One region of the Thauera sp. WH-2 genome, then DNA from elsewhere that is predicted to be linked to it. Evidence: predicted binding sites of a transcription regulator. Region 1 holds the regulator's gene; each other region holds the start of a gene.
What was found. The regulator sigma-54, encoded in region 1, starts transcription at its own class of promoters, with help from an activator protein. The targets are predictions, from matches to a motif close to TGGCACGCTTNCTGCTNA.

Region 2: a site for sigma-54 is predicted at 1,612-1,629, ahead of adh (aldehyde dehydrogenase). Genes of this name have one in related genera too.
Region 3: a site for sigma-54 is predicted at 1,598-1,615, ahead of ACNKW1_RS14960 (PEP-CTERM sorting domain-containing protein). Genes of this name have one in related genera too.

What each region holds. Positions count from the first base shown of each region.
Region 1 is NZ_JBLWFG010000003.1:10,496-16,169, forward strand. Features, by position in the region: gene recA (recombinase RecA) at 1-901, shown strand, start outside; gene ACNKW1_RS06595 (regulatory protein RecX) at 916-1,365, shown strand; gene lptB (LPS export ABC transporter ATP-binding protein) at 1,352-2,074, shown strand; gene ACNKW1_RS06605 (RNA polymerase factor sigma-54) at 2,096-3,553, shown strand; gene hpf (ribosome hibernation-promoting factor, HPF/YfiA family) at 3,571-3,894, shown strand; gene ptsN (PTS IIA-like nitrogen regulatory protein PtsN) at 4,035-4,520, shown strand; gene hprK (HPr(Ser) kinase/phosphatase) at 4,489-5,454, shown strand; gene ilvA (threonine ammonia-lyase, biosynthetic) at 5,651-5,674, shown strand, end outside.
Region 2 is NZ_JBLWFG010000001.1:834,926-840,599, reverse strand. Features, by position in the region: gene ACNKW1_RS04005 (GNAT family N-acetyltransferase) at 1-87, opposite strand, end outside; cobalamin riboswitch at 244-450, opposite strand; gene ACNKW1_RS04000 (ketopantoate reductase family protein) at 450-1,391, opposite strand; gene adh (aldehyde dehydrogenase) at 1,682-3,202, shown strand; gene ACNKW1_RS03990 (DUF779 domain-containing protein) at 3,292-3,672, shown strand; gene ACNKW1_RS03985 (sigma-54-dependent Fis family transcriptional regulator) at 4,029-5,674, shown strand, end outside.
Region 3 is NZ_JBLWFG010000012.1:30,668-36,341, forward strand. Features, by position in the region: gene trfA (plasmid replication initiator TrfA) at 1-201, shown strand, start outside; gene ACNKW1_RS14955 (aspartate/glutamate racemase family protein) at 593-1,291, shown strand; gene ACNKW1_RS14960 (PEP-CTERM sorting domain-containing protein) at 1,682-2,395, shown strand; gene ACNKW1_RS14965 (cation transporter) at 2,841-3,476, opposite strand; gene cadR (Cd(II)/Pb(II)-responsive transcriptional regulator) at 3,580-4,014, shown strand; gene ACNKW1_RS14975 (hypothetical protein) at 4,109-4,531, opposite strand; gene ACNKW1_RS14980 (disulfide bond formation protein B) at 4,554-5,030, shown strand; gene ACNKW1_RS14985 (DsbA family protein) at 5,027-5,674, shown strand, end outside.

The DNA of each region.
Region 1 (5,674 bases):
CGGGCTCGACATCGCACTCGGCCTCGGCGGCCTGCCGCGCGGTCGGGTGGTCGAAATCTACGGCCCCGAATCTTCCGGCAAGACCACGCTCACGCTGCAGGTCATCGCCGAGATGCAGAAGCTCGGGGGCACCGCAGCCTTCATCGACGCCGAGCACGCGCTCGACGTCGGCTACGCCGAGAAGCTCGGCGTCAACATCGAAGATCTGCTGATCTCGCAGCCCGACACCGGCGAGCAGGCGCTGGAAATCGCCGACATGCTGGTGCGCTCGGGCGGCGTGGACATCGTGGTGGTCGACTCGGTCGCCGCGCTCACGCCCAAGGCCGAGATCGAAGGCGAGATGGGCGACCAGCTCCCCGGCCTGCAGGCCCGCCTGATGTCGCAAGCGCTGCGCAAACTCACCGCAAACATCAAGCGCACCAATACCCTGGTCATCTTCATCAACCAGATCCGCATGAAGATCGGTGTGATGTTCGGCAGCCCGGAGACGACTACCGGCGGCAACGCGCTCAAGTTCTATGCCTCGGTGCGCATGGACATCCGCCGCACCGGTACGATCAAGAAGGGCGACGAAGTGGTCGGGTCCGAGACCCGCGTCAAGGTGGTCAAGAACAAGGTCTCGCCACCATTCAAGGAAGCGCACTTCGACATCCTCTACGGCGAGGGCATCTCACGCGAGGGCGAGATCATCGACCTCGGCGTGGAGCGCAAGATCGTCGACAAGTCCGGCGCCTGGTACGCATACAACGGCGACAAGATCGGCCAGGGCAAGGACAACTCGCGCGAGTTCCTGCGCAACAATCCCGCGCTCGCACGCGAGATCGAGAACAAGGTCCGCGCCGCGGTCGGCCTGCCCGAGATGGCGCCTGCCAGCCCGGCTTCCGCCCCTGCCGAGGCCTGAGCGGAGCCGCGCACATGGGCGAGCCGAGCCTGCGCGAGCGCGCGCTTCGCCACCTCGCCCGCCGCGACCACTCGCGTGCCGAGTTGGCGCGCAAGCTCGCCTCGCATGGCGAGCACGACGAGATCCAGGCCGTGATCGCGCGCATGGGCGAACTCGGCCTGCAGTCCGACAGCCGCTATGCCGAAGTCTTCGTGCGCAGCAAGTCGGCCCGCTTCGGCGAGACACGGCTGCGCAGGGAGCTCACACTGCGCGGAATCGACCGTGATCTGATCGACGCTGCGCTCGCGACCGAGTGCGTAGAATCGGAGCTCGACCGTGCTCGCAGCGTGCTGCGCGGCCGATTTTCCACGCCGCCCACCGAAACCCGTGAATGGGCCCGCCAGGCGCGCTTCCTGCAAACCCGGGGTTTTGCACCCGAACTGATCCGCAAGCTGCTGAAAGAGCCCCACGATGAGTCTGCTTAAGGTCGCCGGACTGCAAAAGCGCTACAAGGCGCGCACCGTGGTGCACGACGTTGGCTTCGAGGTCGGCTCGGGCGAGGTCGTCGGCCTGCTCGGACCCAACGGCGCAGGCAAGACCACCTGCTTCTACATGATCGTCGGCCTCGTGCGCGCGGACGGCGGGCAGATCACCCTGGACGGGAAGGATCTGACCCATCTGCCGATCCACGCCCGCGCACGCCTGGGCCTTTCCTACCTCCCGCAGGAGATGAGCGTCTTCCGCAAGCTCACCGTGGCCGAGAACATCCAGGCGGTGCTCGAGCTGCAGGGGCTGGACAAGCGCAAGGTCGGCGAGCGGCTCGAAGAGCTGCTGATCGAACTCGGCATCCACCACCTGCGCGACAGCACCGCGATCTCGCTGTCGGGCGGCGAGCGCCGCCGCTGCGAGATCGCCCGGGCGCTGGCCACCGATCCGCGCCTGATCCTGCTCGACGAACCCTTCGCCGGCGTGGACCCGATCGCGGTCATCGACATCCAGAAGATCATCCGCTTCCTGAAGGAGCGCGGCATCGGCGTGCTGATCACCGACCACAACGTACGCGAGACGCTCGGTATCTGCGATCGCGCCTACATCATCAGCGAAGGCCGTGTGCTCGCCAGTGGCGCACCGACCGAGATCATCGAGAACGAGCAGGTGCGCCAGGTCTACCTTGGCGAGCACTTCCGGCTCTGACTGCGCGCCCCTGCTCACGCCATGAAGCCCAGCCTCCAGCTCAAGCTCTCGCAGCACCTCACACTGACGCCGCAACTGCAGCAGTCGATCAAGCTGCTGCAGCTATCGACGATCGAGCTGAATCAGGAGATCGAGCGCTTCCTGCTGGAAAACCCGATGCTCGAGCGCGAGGAGGGCGAAGGCGAGTTCCTGCCCGCCGCCGCAAGCACGCCCAGCGAACAATCCCACCAGGAAGCACCGCAGGGCGAAGGCCCCGCCGAATCCGGCAGCGAGGCTCTGCAGCACGAAGGCGGAGAGGGCAGCAGCGAGGATGAGAGCATCGACTGGTCCAGCGTGGGCACCGGGGCCTCCAGCCGCAGCGAGGACGATGAGGACATCGATTATCAAGAGTTTCAGGCCGCCGGCATCTCGCTGCGCGACCACCTCGATCAGCAGATCGCCCTGTCGCCGCTGTCGGATCACGACCGCGCGCTGGTGCGATTCATCGTCGAGGCGCTGGACGATGACGGCTATCTGCACCAGCCGCTTGAGGAACTACTCGAACTGCTGCCGCCCGAATCGGGCATCGAACTCGAAGACCTGAGCATTGCCCTGCACCATGTGCAGAACCTCGAACCAGCGGGCATCGGCGCGCGCTCGCCGCAGGAATGTCTCGCGCTGCAGTTGCGCACACTGCCAGAGTGCGCGACGCGAGCACTCGCCCTCGAGGTCGCCACCAAGCACCTGGAACTGCTCGCCGAACGCAACTTCGCCAAACTGAAGAAGCTCACTGGCTCGGACGACGAAGCGCTGCGCGCGGCGCACGCACTGATCTGCAGCCTCGACCCGCACCCCGGCTCGCGCTATTCCACCAGCGAGACACGCTATGTGCTGCCCGACGTGGTCGTACGCAAGGTGCGCGGGCGCTGGTCGGTCAGTCTCAACCAGGACGCCATGCCGCGCCTGCGCATCAACCGCCTGTACGCCAGCCTGCTGCAGCAGAACCGCGGCCAGGGCGGCGGACTGGGCGGCCAGTTGCAGGAGGCACGCTGGCTGATCCGCAACGTGCAGCAACGCTTCGACACCATCCTCCGCGTTTCCCAGGCCATCGTTGACCAGCAGCGGCAGTTCTTCGATCATGGCCCTGTGGCCATGCGCCCGCTCACGCTGCGGGAGATCGCCGACCAGCTTGAACTGCACGAGTCGACCATTTCGCGCGTGACCACGCAAAAGTACATGGCGACACCGCGCGGCGTGTTCGAGCTCAAGTATTTCTTCGGCAGTCATGTCGCCACCGACACCGGTGGGGCGGCCTCTTCCACGGCGATTCGCGCGCTGATTCGCCAGTTGGTGGAAGCCGAAGACAGCAAGAAACCGCTGTCCGACGCCAAGATTGCCGAGATTCTAGGCCAGCAGGGTATCGTGGTCGCACGGCGCACCATCGCCAAGTATCGCGAATCCCTCAATATCCCGCCGGTCAGCATGCGCAAATCCATCTGACAACCACAGGAGTCACCATGAATCTCAACATCACCGGGCATCATGTCGAAGTTACCCCGGCCATCCGCGACTACGTCACCTCCAAGCTCGATCGCGTCATCCGCCACTTCGACAACGTCACCAGCGTTGCGGTAATCCTCTCCGTCGAGAAGCTCAAGCAGAAGGCCGAAGTGACCCTGCACGTGCGCGGCAAGGACATCTTCGTTGAAAGCGACGATGCCGACCTGTACGCCGCCATCGACTCGATGACCGACAAGCTCGACCGCCAGGTGCAGAAATACAAGCAGAAGATGGCCGAGCACAACCACGAGTCGCTGAAGCACCAGACCCCCGAGGACTGAGCCTTTCGTTACAGCCCCATGACCGGGGCGCGGTTGTGGTTATAATGCGCGCGTTTTGACGACGCCTGCGGCGCCCGCCCCGGAACGACAGTCGCCCCGGCGACCTGGAAGACCGGGGCGTCGTGTTTGCACACCTGCGAATGAGCCTGATATCCCAACTCCTGCCACTTCCCAATGTGGTGGTCGACCTCGACGCCAGCAGCAAGAAGCGCGTCTTCGAGCAGGCCGGCCTGCTTTTCGAGAACAACCAGGGCATCGGTCGCAGCACCGTTTTCGACAGCCTGTTCACCCGCGAACGCCTGGGCTCCACCGGCCTCGGGCAGGGCATCGCGATCCCGCACGGCCGCATCAAGGGCCTCAAGGATGCAGCGGGCGCCTTCCTGCGCCTGGCCACGCCAGTCCAGTTCGATGCGCCGGACGGCCGCCCGGTCAGCATGCTGTTCGTACTGCTCGTGCCCGAACAGGCCAACGAGACACACCTGCAGTTGCTCTCCGAACTTGCGCAGATGTTCAGCGATCGCGCATTCCGCGAAGCGCTGCTGAATGCGCCGGATGCGGCACACATCCACCAGATGTTCATGAACTGGGGCGCCCATGCGGCAGACCAGCCTGACCCGGCTGTATGAGACCCATCGCGACAGTCTCAGCCTGATCCACGTCAGCGGGCCGCTCGAGGCCCGCCTCAGCGTGGGCGAAGAGCGCATCTGGCCGGCTGATCTGGTCGGCCACCTCAATCTGATCCACCCCACCCGACTGCAGGTGCTCGGCAGCGCCGAACTGGCCTGGGCGCAACGCCACTCCAACGAGAAGGTCGCTCACCATCTCAACGAGATCCTGTCGGCGCACCCGCCAGCCATCATCGTCGCCGACGGCTGCGAGGTGCCCAACATCCTGCACGGCATCTGCGAGGCCCACGACGTAGCGCTGTTCACCGCGCGCCACCCTTCGGCGGGCGTGATCGACCAGCTCCGCCTCTATCTCTCGCGCGAGCTCGCCGAGAAGGTCTCGCTCCATGGCGTGTTCATGGATGTGTTGGGGCTCGGCGTGCTGATCACCGGCGACTCGGGGGCCGGCAAATCCGAGCTCGGCCTGGAGCTCATCTCACGCGGCCACGGCCTCGTCGCGGACGACGTGGTCGAATTCTCGCGCATCGCGCCCACTGTACTCGAGGGGCGAAGCCCCGAGATGCTGCAGGATTTCATCGAGGTACGTGGTCTGGGGCTCCTCGACATCCGCACGATCTTCGGCGAGACCGCCTGCCGCCGCAAGATGCGCCTGCGCCTGATTTGCCACCTCGACCGCCGCCAGCCCGGTCCGGGAGATCCGAGCCGTCTTCCGCTACAGCAGGAGACCCAGGACATTCTCGGCGTGAAGATCGCCCGCGTCGTGCTCCCGGTGGCCGCCGGGCGCAACCTCGCCGTGCTGCTCGAAGCTGCGGTTCGCTCCACCATCCTGCGCCTGCGCGGCATCGACTCCACGCAGGAGTTCATCGAGCGCCAGTCGCGCGCGCTCCGAGCGAGTGAGGACGACATCCGGAGCGCCGGGGGCGGATATCCATGAGCGGCTGCGTGGCACAGGCCAACGGTCCGGCTCGCCTTCACGGTCGCCATCACCGTTAGTCGCCAACTCCTCGCGCGTCCATACGCGCAAACGCTTGGGCATACCCCTGCCCCGAACGCTTGCCCAGCATGCACTTGCCGCCGGCGGCACGCGACTGTTACGCTCGGCCGCTTTGCAGCAGCGCACCGGCACCGCCATGAACACCCCCAACGATTACCTC
Region 2 (5,674 bases), on a different contig from region 1:
GCCGAAGCGGAACATCGGCCTCAGAACGGCGCCCGTGGAATCGGTCGGCGGTGTCAGCGTTGCAGCGGGGCGGTCGGCGGTGGACATGGCGGAGATCCGGTGCGGGCAGGGCGGATCTCCGACGCACGGGCGTGATGCGTCACGCGCATGGCAATGCCATGCGGTGCTGCCGTGCCATCAGGAAAACGAGCAAGTGAAATGGTGTGAGCCATGCCTCTTGTCAGGGACACCCCGCCCCAAACTGTTGAAGGTGATGTGCATGGCAGGTCTCCTGGCTCACGGGTCGTCGTCTTGCGCCAGCCTTCCCGGAAGATTTCCAGTGGCAGAGAGGGCGCAGGACTCGCCGATTACAGTTGCGGGGGCAGCTCCGGGGTTCGCGCTGGGCGCGGCACCGGATTCCCTTTTCATGTCCGCCGATGACGGCGGACAACCATGAACAGGGGCGGAGGTTAGCCCTGGCCCCCGGCGCTGTCAAACGCGCCGCGTTCGATCGTACGCACCAGGGTATGCACCGCGCGATGCGTCGGAACTTCGAGCCCGGCCGCCTCGGCCATGGATAGCAGGGCGCCGGTGATGGCGTCGATCTCGGTGTGGCGGCCGGCGAGGACGTCCTGCAGCATGCTGGCGCGGTTGGCGGCGGTGGCGCGGGCAACGCCATGCACCCGCGCGAGCGCGGCCGCTTCGTCGAGCTCGAGGCCGTTGGCGCGCAGTACCGGCAGTGCCTCGCGCACCAGGGCGTTGAGCAGTACGCGGTGCGGCGGCTCGAGCAGGGCGCCGTTGGGCACGCGGAACAGCGCCGCGAGCGGGTTGATGGCGACGTTCACCAGCAGCTTCGCCAGCCGCGCGGCGGTGATTTCCGGCTCGATGCGAGCCTCGAGACCCGCGTCCGCCAGCATCCGCGCGAGCGGCTCGAACCCGGGCGGCAGCAGGGTTTCGCCTGCGCCTGAGGGCTGCACCCGGTTGCCGTCGCGCCACGCGCCCTCGGTGGTGATGCCCTGATCCACGTGTTGTGCGTGGCAATGCCCGCGCAGCATGTCCACGGTGATCCCGTTCTGCAAGGACAGCACGCCGATGGGGCGCATGCGTGAGGCGACTTCCGCGGCTGCCGCTGTGTCGGCGGCCTTCACCAGCACGATCACCCAGTCGGCGACAGGGGGGTGGGCAGCGTCGAAGGCTTCCAGGGCGAGTGTTTGCTCGCCCACTTGCACGCCGGTGCGGAGGCTTGCGACCCGGTGTGCGTTACGCGCAATCACGGCGAGCGGCACGACGGCGCGCAGCCGCGCAGCAAAGTGCAGGCCCAGCGCGCCGGCGCCGATGATCGCAACCGGGAAGCGCGTGTCGGCCTGGCTGTGGTGTGTGGCACGAGGGGGTGCCTCGAGATTACTGTCCATTCGATACGTACGGAGCGGTTCGGATTTCAAGTGGATCCCTGCCTGTTGCGTGCCAGACGGCTTCGCGGTCGCGATGTCGCATAAACATCGGATGGGTGCTCCAGCATGCCTGCTCCATGGAGCATCTGGAGCAACTCAGCCTGTTCATTCCACCCAATGGGAACAGCCGATGGGATGTGCTGTGGGGCTGGAATGCCCGAATCCAGGCGCATTCGCATTCTGGCATGACTCCTGCTGGAGGTGAGATGCAGCGACTTGCTGTGCATCCAGAAAATCGAGGAGACGAGATCATGCTGTACGCAATGCCCGGCCAGGCCGACGCCAAGGTTCAGTTCAAAAGCCGTTATGACAACTTCATCGGTGGCAAATGGGTGGCCCCGGTCAAGGGGCAGTATTTCGATGTGGTCACCCCGGTTTCCGGCCAGAAGTACACCCAGGCCGCGCGCTCCACGGCCGAGGACATTGAGCTGGCGCTCGATGCCGCACACGCGGCCTTCCCGACCTGGGGCAAGACCGACGCCACCACGCGCTCGAACATCCTGCTCAAGATCGCCGACCGCCTCGAGGCCAACCTCGAACTGCTCGCCTACGCCGAGACCGTCGACAACGGCAAGCCGATCCGCGAGACGCTCAACGCCGACATCCCGCTCGCCGTCGACCACTTCCGCTACTTCGCCGGCTGCCTGCGCTCGCAGGAAGGCGGCATCTCGGAGATCGACGAGAACACCATGGCCTATCACATCCACGAGCCGCTGGGCGTGGTCGGCCAGATCATCCCGTGGAACTTCCCGATCCTGATGGCGGCGTGGAAGCTGGCGCCGGCTCTGGGTGCGGGTAACTGCGTGGTGCTCAAGCCCGCCGAGTCGACCCCGATCTCGATCCTGGTGCTGATGGAACTGATCGCCGACCTGCTGCCGCCGGGCGTGCTCAACATCGTCAACGGCTATGGCCGTGAGGCCGGCATGCCGCTCGCCACCAGCAAGCGCATCGCCAAGATCGCCTTCACCGGCTCGACCTCCACCGGCCGCGTCATCGCCCAGGCCGCCGCCAACAACCTGATCCCGGCCACGCTGGAGCTGGGCGGCAAGTCGCCCAACATCTTCTTCGCCGACGTGATGGACAAGGATGATGCCTTCCTCGACAAGGCGATCGAGGGCCTGGTGCTGTTCGCCTTCAACCAGGGCGAAGTGTGCACCTGCCCGAGCCGCGCGCTGATCCAGGAATCGATCTACGACCGCTTCATGGAGCGCGCACTGAAGCGCGTCGCCGCCATCAAGCAGGGCAGCCCGCTCGACACCGACACGATGATGGGGGCGCAGGCCTCGCAGGAACAGATGACCAAGATCCAGTCCTACCTCGCGCTCGGTCGTGAGGAGGGCGCCGAGGTTCTGATCGGCGGCAATCGTGCCCAACTTGGCGGTGACCTGACCGACGGCTTCTACATCCAGCCGACGCTGTTCAAGGGCCACAACAAGATGCGCATCTTCCAGGAAGAGATCTTCGGGCCGGTGCTCGCGGTGACCACCTTCAAGGACGAGGCCGAGGCCCTTTCGATCGCCAACGACACCCTGTACGGTCTGGGTGCCGGCGTATGGAGCCGCAACGGTAACGTCGCCTATCGCATGGGCCGGGCCATCCAGGCCGGCCGCGTGTGGACCAACTGCTATCACGCCTACCCGGCGCACGCTGCCTTCGGCGGCTACAAGGAGTCGGGCATCGGCCGCGAGACGCACAAGGTCATGCTCGACCACTACCAGCAGACCAAGAACCTGCTCGTGAGCTACAGCGAGAACAAGCTCGGCTTCTTCTGAGCGACCGTCCTCTCTCCCCATGCCCTGTCCGGGGTATCTCCTCGGGGGCGGGCAACCGCCCCCTTTTCTGCATTGCGGAGGACGAAGCCATGGTCGAACGCGTTATTGCCACGCCTGCGGCGCTGGAGCTGATCGCGCAGCTCAAGGCCGAGCATGGCCCCGAGCTGATGTTCCACCAGTCCGGCGGCTGTTGCGACAACAGCGCGGCGAACTGCTACCTGCCCACCGACCTGACGATCGGGCCGCATGACGTGCGTCTCGGTGAGATCGGCGGCGTGCCGTTTTACATGAGCGCGTCGCAGTACGAGTACTGGAAGCACACTCAGCTGATCATCGACGTGGTCGAGGGGCAGGGCGGTACCTTTTCGCTCGAGGGGGGCACGGGCAAGGCCTTCCATACCCGGTCGCGACTGTTCAGCGACGAGGAGCTCGCTGAAATCGACGCTGAAGAGCTTCAGCGCAAGGGCTGAGCGCGCTCTGCAGCGTCAGAAGGACAAGGTTTCCCAGCCCGGGGCGCGCGCACGGGAAAGCCGCTGCACCTGCCTGGCCAGTGACCTCCGGGCACCGCACATCGGGGGCGAGCCCGTGAGCGCGCATTGCGGTAGGGCAGACATGGCAGCCGGCGCCGAAGCGAGTCAGAAGGGCGTCGCGCACTGCTGCTGCGCCATTCCTTGGCGCGAACAACTTCACCAGGTTGCCGGCGATCGGATTAGCATGTGGCCCGTGCGTCGGGGGCTGGCCTGCAGCCACGCCGATCGCACCGATCGAGATAGCTCGCCGGGCGTCTGCAAGCAGCCCGAGCATCGGCTGCGGGGGAGACGAAACGATGAGATTCGAAGCGGCAGACGTAGTCGCGCCCAATGCGGTGGCCTCGTTGCGGCGCAGGTTTCTTGAGCGCGGTGAATTGCCCCAGCGGGGGGTGGCCGCGCCCGTGCTGCGATCCTGGGAACGTTGCCTGCGATTGAGGATGGAGGTGGGCGACAGGGGGGAGTTTTCAGGTTCGACCCGCGGTGACCTGGTCGTGGCGCGTGAGCGCAATACCGTGCTGCTCAATCACGCGAGCGCGGTCATGGAGCACCTCCATGAGCAGATTCGTGCCTCGGGGAGCATGGTCTTGCTCGCGGACGCGAGTGGCTTGATCTTGCACGGCATTGGTGATCCCGCCTTTGTCGATCGCGCCAGCCGGGTTGCCCTGCAACCGGGTGCGAGCTGGAGCGAATGCCATCGTGGCACCAATGCAATCGGTGCGGCGTTGATCGAGCGCGCGCCGGTCGAGGTGCTGGGTGCCGAGCATTATTTCGAATGCAATGGTGTGCTCACCTGCAGCGCTGCGCCGATCCTGGACAGCCGCGGGCAACTCATCGGCGCGCTCGACATCTCGGGCGACCATCGCAGCCATCAGCCGCATACGCTCGGACTCGCACGCATGAGCGTTCGCGTGGTCGAGCGCCGGATGTTCGAGAGCGAGTGTGCGCGCCACGCGATCGTCGCCTTTCATCCGCGCCCGGAAGGGGTGGGCGGTCTGCAGGAGGGCCTGCTCGCGGTGGACCAGGATGGCGCAATCGTCGCTGCAGACCGACAGGCGCGGGTGCTGCTGGGCCTTGGCGATTCGCAGTCGGCAAACCTGGGGCTCTTCGGAAAGTTCTTCTGCAGCAGTTTCGGATGGGTGATCGGCCGCGCAGCCCGTCATCCCGAGGCCTTGGCCGAGCTCGCGCTGCGTTCGGGTGGGGCTGTGTTTGCGCGAGTCCGGGTGAGTCCCGCCTGGCACGTCGGGGAACGTGTCGGACCGCCCGTAACCGATCGGTCGGTCCGGGGCCGTGGGGAGAGCCTGCCGCCGACCCGGGCGGCTCGGCCGCCGGTCACGCTGGATGCGCTGTCGACCGGAGACCCTGCATTGCAGGCGGTGCTGGATCGCTGCGCCCGCGTGATCGGGCGCAACATTCCGGTGCTCATCCAGGGCGAATCAGGATCGGGCAAGGAACTGCTCGCACGTGCCTGCCACGAGAGCAGCCCGCGCGCCGGAGGGCCGTTCGTTGCGGTCAATTGCGCTGCGATTCCGGAAACGTTGATCGAGTCTGAGCTTTTCGGCTACGTCGGCGGTGCGTTTACGGGGGCACGCAAGGAGGGGGCGCTGGGCCGCATCCGGCAGGCTCATGGTGGAACACTGTTCCTGGATGAGATCGGCGACATGCCTGCGGCCATGCAGGCGCGCCTGCTGCGCGTGCTGCAGGAGCGCTGCGTCCAGCCAGTCGGCGGGTGCGAAGACGTTCCGGTGGATGTTGCGCTGGTGTGCGCCACCCATCGCAACCTGGGCGAACGGGTTGCCGCAGGGCATTTTCGCGAGGATCTGTATTACCGCGTCAATGGCCTGAGTGTGCGCCTGCCGCCGCTGCGCGAGCGCAGTGACCTCGCGCAACTGACGCGTTGCCTGATCGACGCCGGCAGCCACCCGGAGCCCGGTCGCGTGAGTCT
Region 3 (5,674 bases), on a different contig from region 1:
CCTGTGCAGGCCTATGCGATGTCCTGGCTGAAAGACAAGATGCAGTACGCCAGTCCGATGCGGAAGTTCAGGGAGGCGGTCTCGGCGGCCGTGGACGAGCTCAAGCGGGTCGGTGTCATCGCGCGGGGTGAAATTGACGTCGGCAGGCGTGGCAGCGCTCAGCTCGTCCTGTGGGTAACTCGAGCTCGCCCATCGGGATAGCGTTCCACCTCGATCGGGATAGCGTTCCGCTTAGTCGGGATAGCGTTCCGTTCTATCGGGATAGCGTTCCTCCCCACTCTCTGGAACCCGCGCCGGCGCTGGGATTCAGGGCCGCAAATGACCGTCTACCTATTTCTACCTTATTTCTACCAGAAGGCAGTTGTGGATAACTGCCGAAATCGGGGTGGGGCAGAAAGGCTCGTGGTAGGGCGTTTGGTAGCGCGGGGCCACCGATGCGCCGGTTTTGACGCCAGGGATAAGCGTGCTGCGAGCCGACTGCACGATGCTCACGAGAGGATGGGGAAGGCGCTGGGTACGTGCCAAGCGGTGACCCTGCCGACGATCACCATGGCATCATCTGCATCTCATCTCCATTGGCGGCAGCGTCCTCATGAAAGTTATCGGTCTCATCGGTGGCATGAGCTGGGAATCCACCGTGCCTTACTACCGCCTGATCAACGAGGGGGTGAAGGCCCGGCTGGGTGGTCTGCATTCGGCGAAGATCGTGCTCTACAGCGTCGATTTCGCGGAGATCGAGCGACTGCAGCACCGTGGAGAATGGGATGAGGCTGGCGCGCTGCTGGCAGACGCTGCTCGAGCGCTGGAGCGGGCTGGGGCCGATTTTGTCGTCCTGTGCACGAACACGATGCATAAGGTGGCGCCGGCCATCGAGGCCGCGGTGGCGATCCCGCTACTGCATATCGCCGACCCCACGGCGGCAGCGATCCACCAGGCGGGCTTGTCCTGCGTGGGGCTCCTGGGTACGCGCTTCACCATGGAGCAAGACTTCTATCGCGCCCGGCTGACCGATCGCCACGGCATCGACGTCGTTATTCCTGACGATTATGACCGAGCGCTGGTTCATCGGGTGATTTATGAGGAGTTGTGCCTGGGGCGCGTCGAGGAGGCGTCGCGCCTGGCGTATCGCGATGTGATTCAGCGTCTGGTCGCGCAAGGCGCGCAGGGTGTAATTCTGGGATGTACGGAGATATCGATGCTGGTAGGCGTTGAGGACGCCGCGGTGCCGTTGTTTGATACGACGGGGCTTCACGCTGCTGCGGCCGTTCAGGTGGCGCTGGCGGGTTGTTAAGCCCACTCGAGGGGACAGTCATGGTTCGGCCAGAAGCGGCCGGATGTGGTTTCAATAGATGGGGCCTCTGAACGGCCGCTCCATCTCTGTACCTGTCGAAGACTCACCTCGCCGCAGCAGCGCAGGGCGTGCACTTCGCAGCGTTGCCAAAGGGCATCTAGCGTCCTCTGTGCAACCGCCCCAAGCGGGCTCCACGACACACTGCCAAGTGTCGGAAATTCTTACAGCCCCCCCCCCCCCCCCCCCGCCCCCCTCTATTGGATCGGTGAATTTCAAGCTCCTGAATTTTAACGACAAATAATTCTTTGGCTCGATTTATGCTTTGGTTTTCCCGTAAGTTGCCTTTTCTTGATGGCAACGCTAACTGGGGAGAACTTCGAAATGAAAGCAATGAAGAAAGTATTCGCGAGTGCAACCGCCGCACTGACACTGTCGATCGGCGTTCCGGTAACGGCGCAGGCCGCGATCGTCTCCATCACGAACCCCGGCGGCTCCACCGAGATCGGTGCACGCATCCGCTGGGGTAACACGGGGTGGGAGGCAGCCCTGCGCGACGGCAGCAACGTTGCGGCCACTCTGAATCCTGCGGGAACCCCGGTGTGGCAACTTGACAAAGACTATGCGTTCAACGTGTCGTATGTGGTGGCCACGGGCACACTTTCGCTGGGCGTCGATTTCGACCTCGACGGTTCCTTCGGCGCGGGAGAGACCCTCTCGCTCAGCACCTTCGCGGCCCCCGGCCTGACGGACTATTCCGGCTACGGGTTCAATTACCTGCAGATCTCGGGCAACGAAGGCGGCAGTACGGCGCGCTCCTCGGTGAAGAGCCTGGTCATCAACGGAGATTCTCTCTCCGATTTGGTACCCAACGGCGCCTTCCTGGACACCTTCTATGAAGACAACGTGCTCGGCGCGATCGGCTGGAACATCAGCGGTGCGCTGAACTTCAGTGCCGCCGGAACCACTGACGAACGGCCGTCCTGGAACTTCAGCTTCCGCACCCCGGAGTTGCAGCCTGCAGCCGTGCCCGAGCCCGGCTCGCTGGCCCTCGCCGCGCTGGGCCTGATGGGCCTGGTCGCAGCACGCCGCCGCAAGACGGCCTGATCTTTCCGGCCAGCGCTTCCCGGGGCGCCGCGCTGCACTCGAGCAGCCGGCGCCCTTGGCTTTTTCGGCGGCCGCCATTCATCGCGATCGATACCAGTGGTGTGTCAGCCAGCGGCCCACGCGCCGATGAATCGCAGGCTGCGCGGCCTACTCCAACCAGCGATCTCGATCTGACCGGCTCTTTTGACCGGCTTGCCGTCCATGACTTTTCGCGCCGAGCATCTGCTCGACTCGGTTTTCTGCCGCTGGGCGACCTGAAGAGCCGATGGCCGGTCAGGGTCGGGTCGAGACAGCCGCAGTCGGCTTGCCGCGCTCCCGCGCAGGTGTGAACTGGAAGTCTCAGTCCGGCCATCAGCTGCCCGTCCTCCTCTCCACAATGCAGCCATCCTGATGGCCGCTGGGCCTCGAAAGCTGTCATTGCCTCAAGCACGTCGCTCCGCTGTCCTCATCCCTTCTGATGGACTTGTCGTGCGTCGCCGATGTCGCGCCGGGCGTGAGCGACGATGACAAGCCCCGACCACAGCGCGAGCCCGGACATCACCAGTGCAACGACAAGGTCCGGCAACGCGCTTCCGGTACCGAAGACGCCTGCCGCCGCCAGGATCACCGCGAGATTGCCGATCGCATCGTTGCGGCTGCACAGCCATACCGAACGCATGTTCGCGTCGCCCGCGCGAAAGCGATACAACATCATCGCCACCCCTGCGTTGGCGAGCAGTGCGAGGATGCCGACCACGCCCATCGTGATCGGCTCAGGCGTCACGCCGTGCTGGAAGGCCCACAGGGCGCGTGCCATTACAACGGCGCCGAAAAGCACCATCGCCACGCCCTTGAGCAAGGCCGCGCGTGCCCGCCATATCAATCCCCAAGACAGCACCGTCAGCGACAGCGCATAGTTGGCGGCATCTCCTGCGAAATCGAGGGCGTCGGCCCACAGGGCGACCGAACCGACTGCAAGGCCGGCGAAGAATTCGACCAGGAACATCACCGCATTCACGATCAATGCAATCCACAGTGCCAGGCGCAAGCGCGGGCTCGCTGCGCTGGCATCGCAGGTGGAGTGGGAACAACAGCCGGCCATGGTTTTCTCCTTAACGTGGGCGAGGGGTGCATCACACACCCTGTAGCCACTACAGGGTCAAGCGGTTAAGCTGTTGGGCGGTCGCAATGAGGAGATGCAGGCGATGAAGATCGGTGAATTGGCCAAGGCCGCGCACGTCGAGGCCGAAACCATCCGCTACTACGAACGGATCGGTCTGCTCCCGGCGCCTTCCCGCAGCCCCAATGGATATCGGGCCTACGCGGGTGGGCACCTTGAGCGCCTCGCGTTCATCCGCCACTGCCGGGCACTGGACATTGCCTTGGCCGACGTCGCGCAGCTGCTGCGCTTCGTGGACGACCCCACAACCGACTGTGCTGAGGTCGACGCGTTGATCGACACCCAACTCACCCGTGTCCGCGCGCGTCTCGACACCCTGCAAATGCTCGAGCGCCAACTCGTCGCCCTGCGCAGCCAGTGCTGTGCACCCGATCGTGCGGCGCAATGCGGCATCCTGCATGAGCTCGAGGCGCCGACGCGGGGGGATGTCTGTGTGTGCCACGATGAGCATGCGCAATGATCTGCGGTTCGGTGGCGGAGTGACCACAATGTGGGGTGCCAGCGCTCCGGTACGTTCATGGTCGCGATATGAGCCGTCAGCCAACGGGCTGGGGTTAAAATCGTCGCCCATGCACCGTTGGCTTGCCATTTTCTTCCTGCTGCTCGTTCCGCTTCAGTTCGCGTCGGCGGGCCTGGAGGCGTACTGCTTGGAATCGGCCGGTTTCGCGACCAGCCACGGCGACCACCATCCACATACCTGTCAGGTGGATGAAGGCGATGAAGGGATGAAAGGGCAACTTCACGCCGACTGCGGTTTCTGCCAGATCCTTGCGAGCGCTGCACTGCTCGATGCGGGTCGTCTGCCATTGACAGGACTGGGCCATGTCCTCGTCGACGCCGGGCGGGACTTCAACGCGTCTGCGCTGGTCACCGAGCCTGAACGCCCCAAGTGGCGCCTCGCTGCCTGAGCGGCAGCCCACCCCTGTCTTCCCCTCTTCTTCGAGTGCGCGCCGCACGGTAGCGGCGGTGTGCTCCATTGCGGACGTCCGGGCACTGCCTATGGCGTCCGCCCCTCCCGAAGCCTGGGAACCAACCCTCGAGATCGACTCGATGCACGACAAACGAACCCAATGGTGGTGGCTGATGGCCGCCTGGGCCGTGGCTCTGGTATCCACGCTGGGCGCGCTCTTCATCGGTGAAGTGATGGGCATGACGCCCTGCGTGCTGTGCTGGTACCAGCGGATCGCCATGTTCCCGCTCGCCCTCATTCTGGGCATGGCCGTGTTCGCCGAGGACCGGCGCGGTGCGGTGTATGCGCTCCCATTCGCGCTCGCTGGTCTCGCGCTGGCCGCCTATCACAGCGCACTGATCGCCGGCTGGGTGCCACAGTGGTGGGTGCCGTGCGGCACTGGCCCCTCGTGCAGCCAGCAGGCCCTGGTCATCCTTGGCGACATCCAGATTCCCTGGCTATCGCTGGCGGCCTTCCTCGCCATCGCCGCCGCCCTGACGATTTATCTGATAAGGACCCGTAAATGAACACACGAAAACTGCTCGCACTCGCCGTGTTGCTGATCCTCGGCGTGGCGTTCTACTTCGGCATGGATGCCTACCGTGATCGCACGCAGGCCGAGCAGGACACGCGCGTTGCGGTGGAAAGAGGCCGCCTCGTGCGGATGCACACCCCGATCATCGGGCCGCAGAACGCGCCGGTCACCATCGTCGAATTCTTCGACCCCGCCTGCGAGACCTGCCGCGCCTTCTATCCGATCGTCAAGCAGATCATGGCCCAGCATCCGGACAAGGTTCGGCTTGCGCTGCGCTATGCACCCTTCCATCACGGCTCGGACCAGGTGGTGAAACTGATCGAGGCTGCGCGCAAGCAGGGACTCTATACCCCGGTGCTCGAGGCGCTGCTGGCCGCACAGCCCGAGTGGGCCGACCACGCGGCGCCCAACATCGGCATCGCCTTCGAAGCAGCCGCTCGGGCCGGCCTGGACATGGAACGCGCCCGGCAGGACATGGAAACGCCCGAGATCCAGGCCGTGCTCGCGCAGGACATCGAGGATCTGACCGCGTTGCAGGTCAGCAAGACGCCGACCTTCTTTGTCAACGGACGCAGTCTGCCCAGCTTCGGTCCGGAACAACTCACACGCCTCGTGGCCGAGGAAGTGGGGAAATTA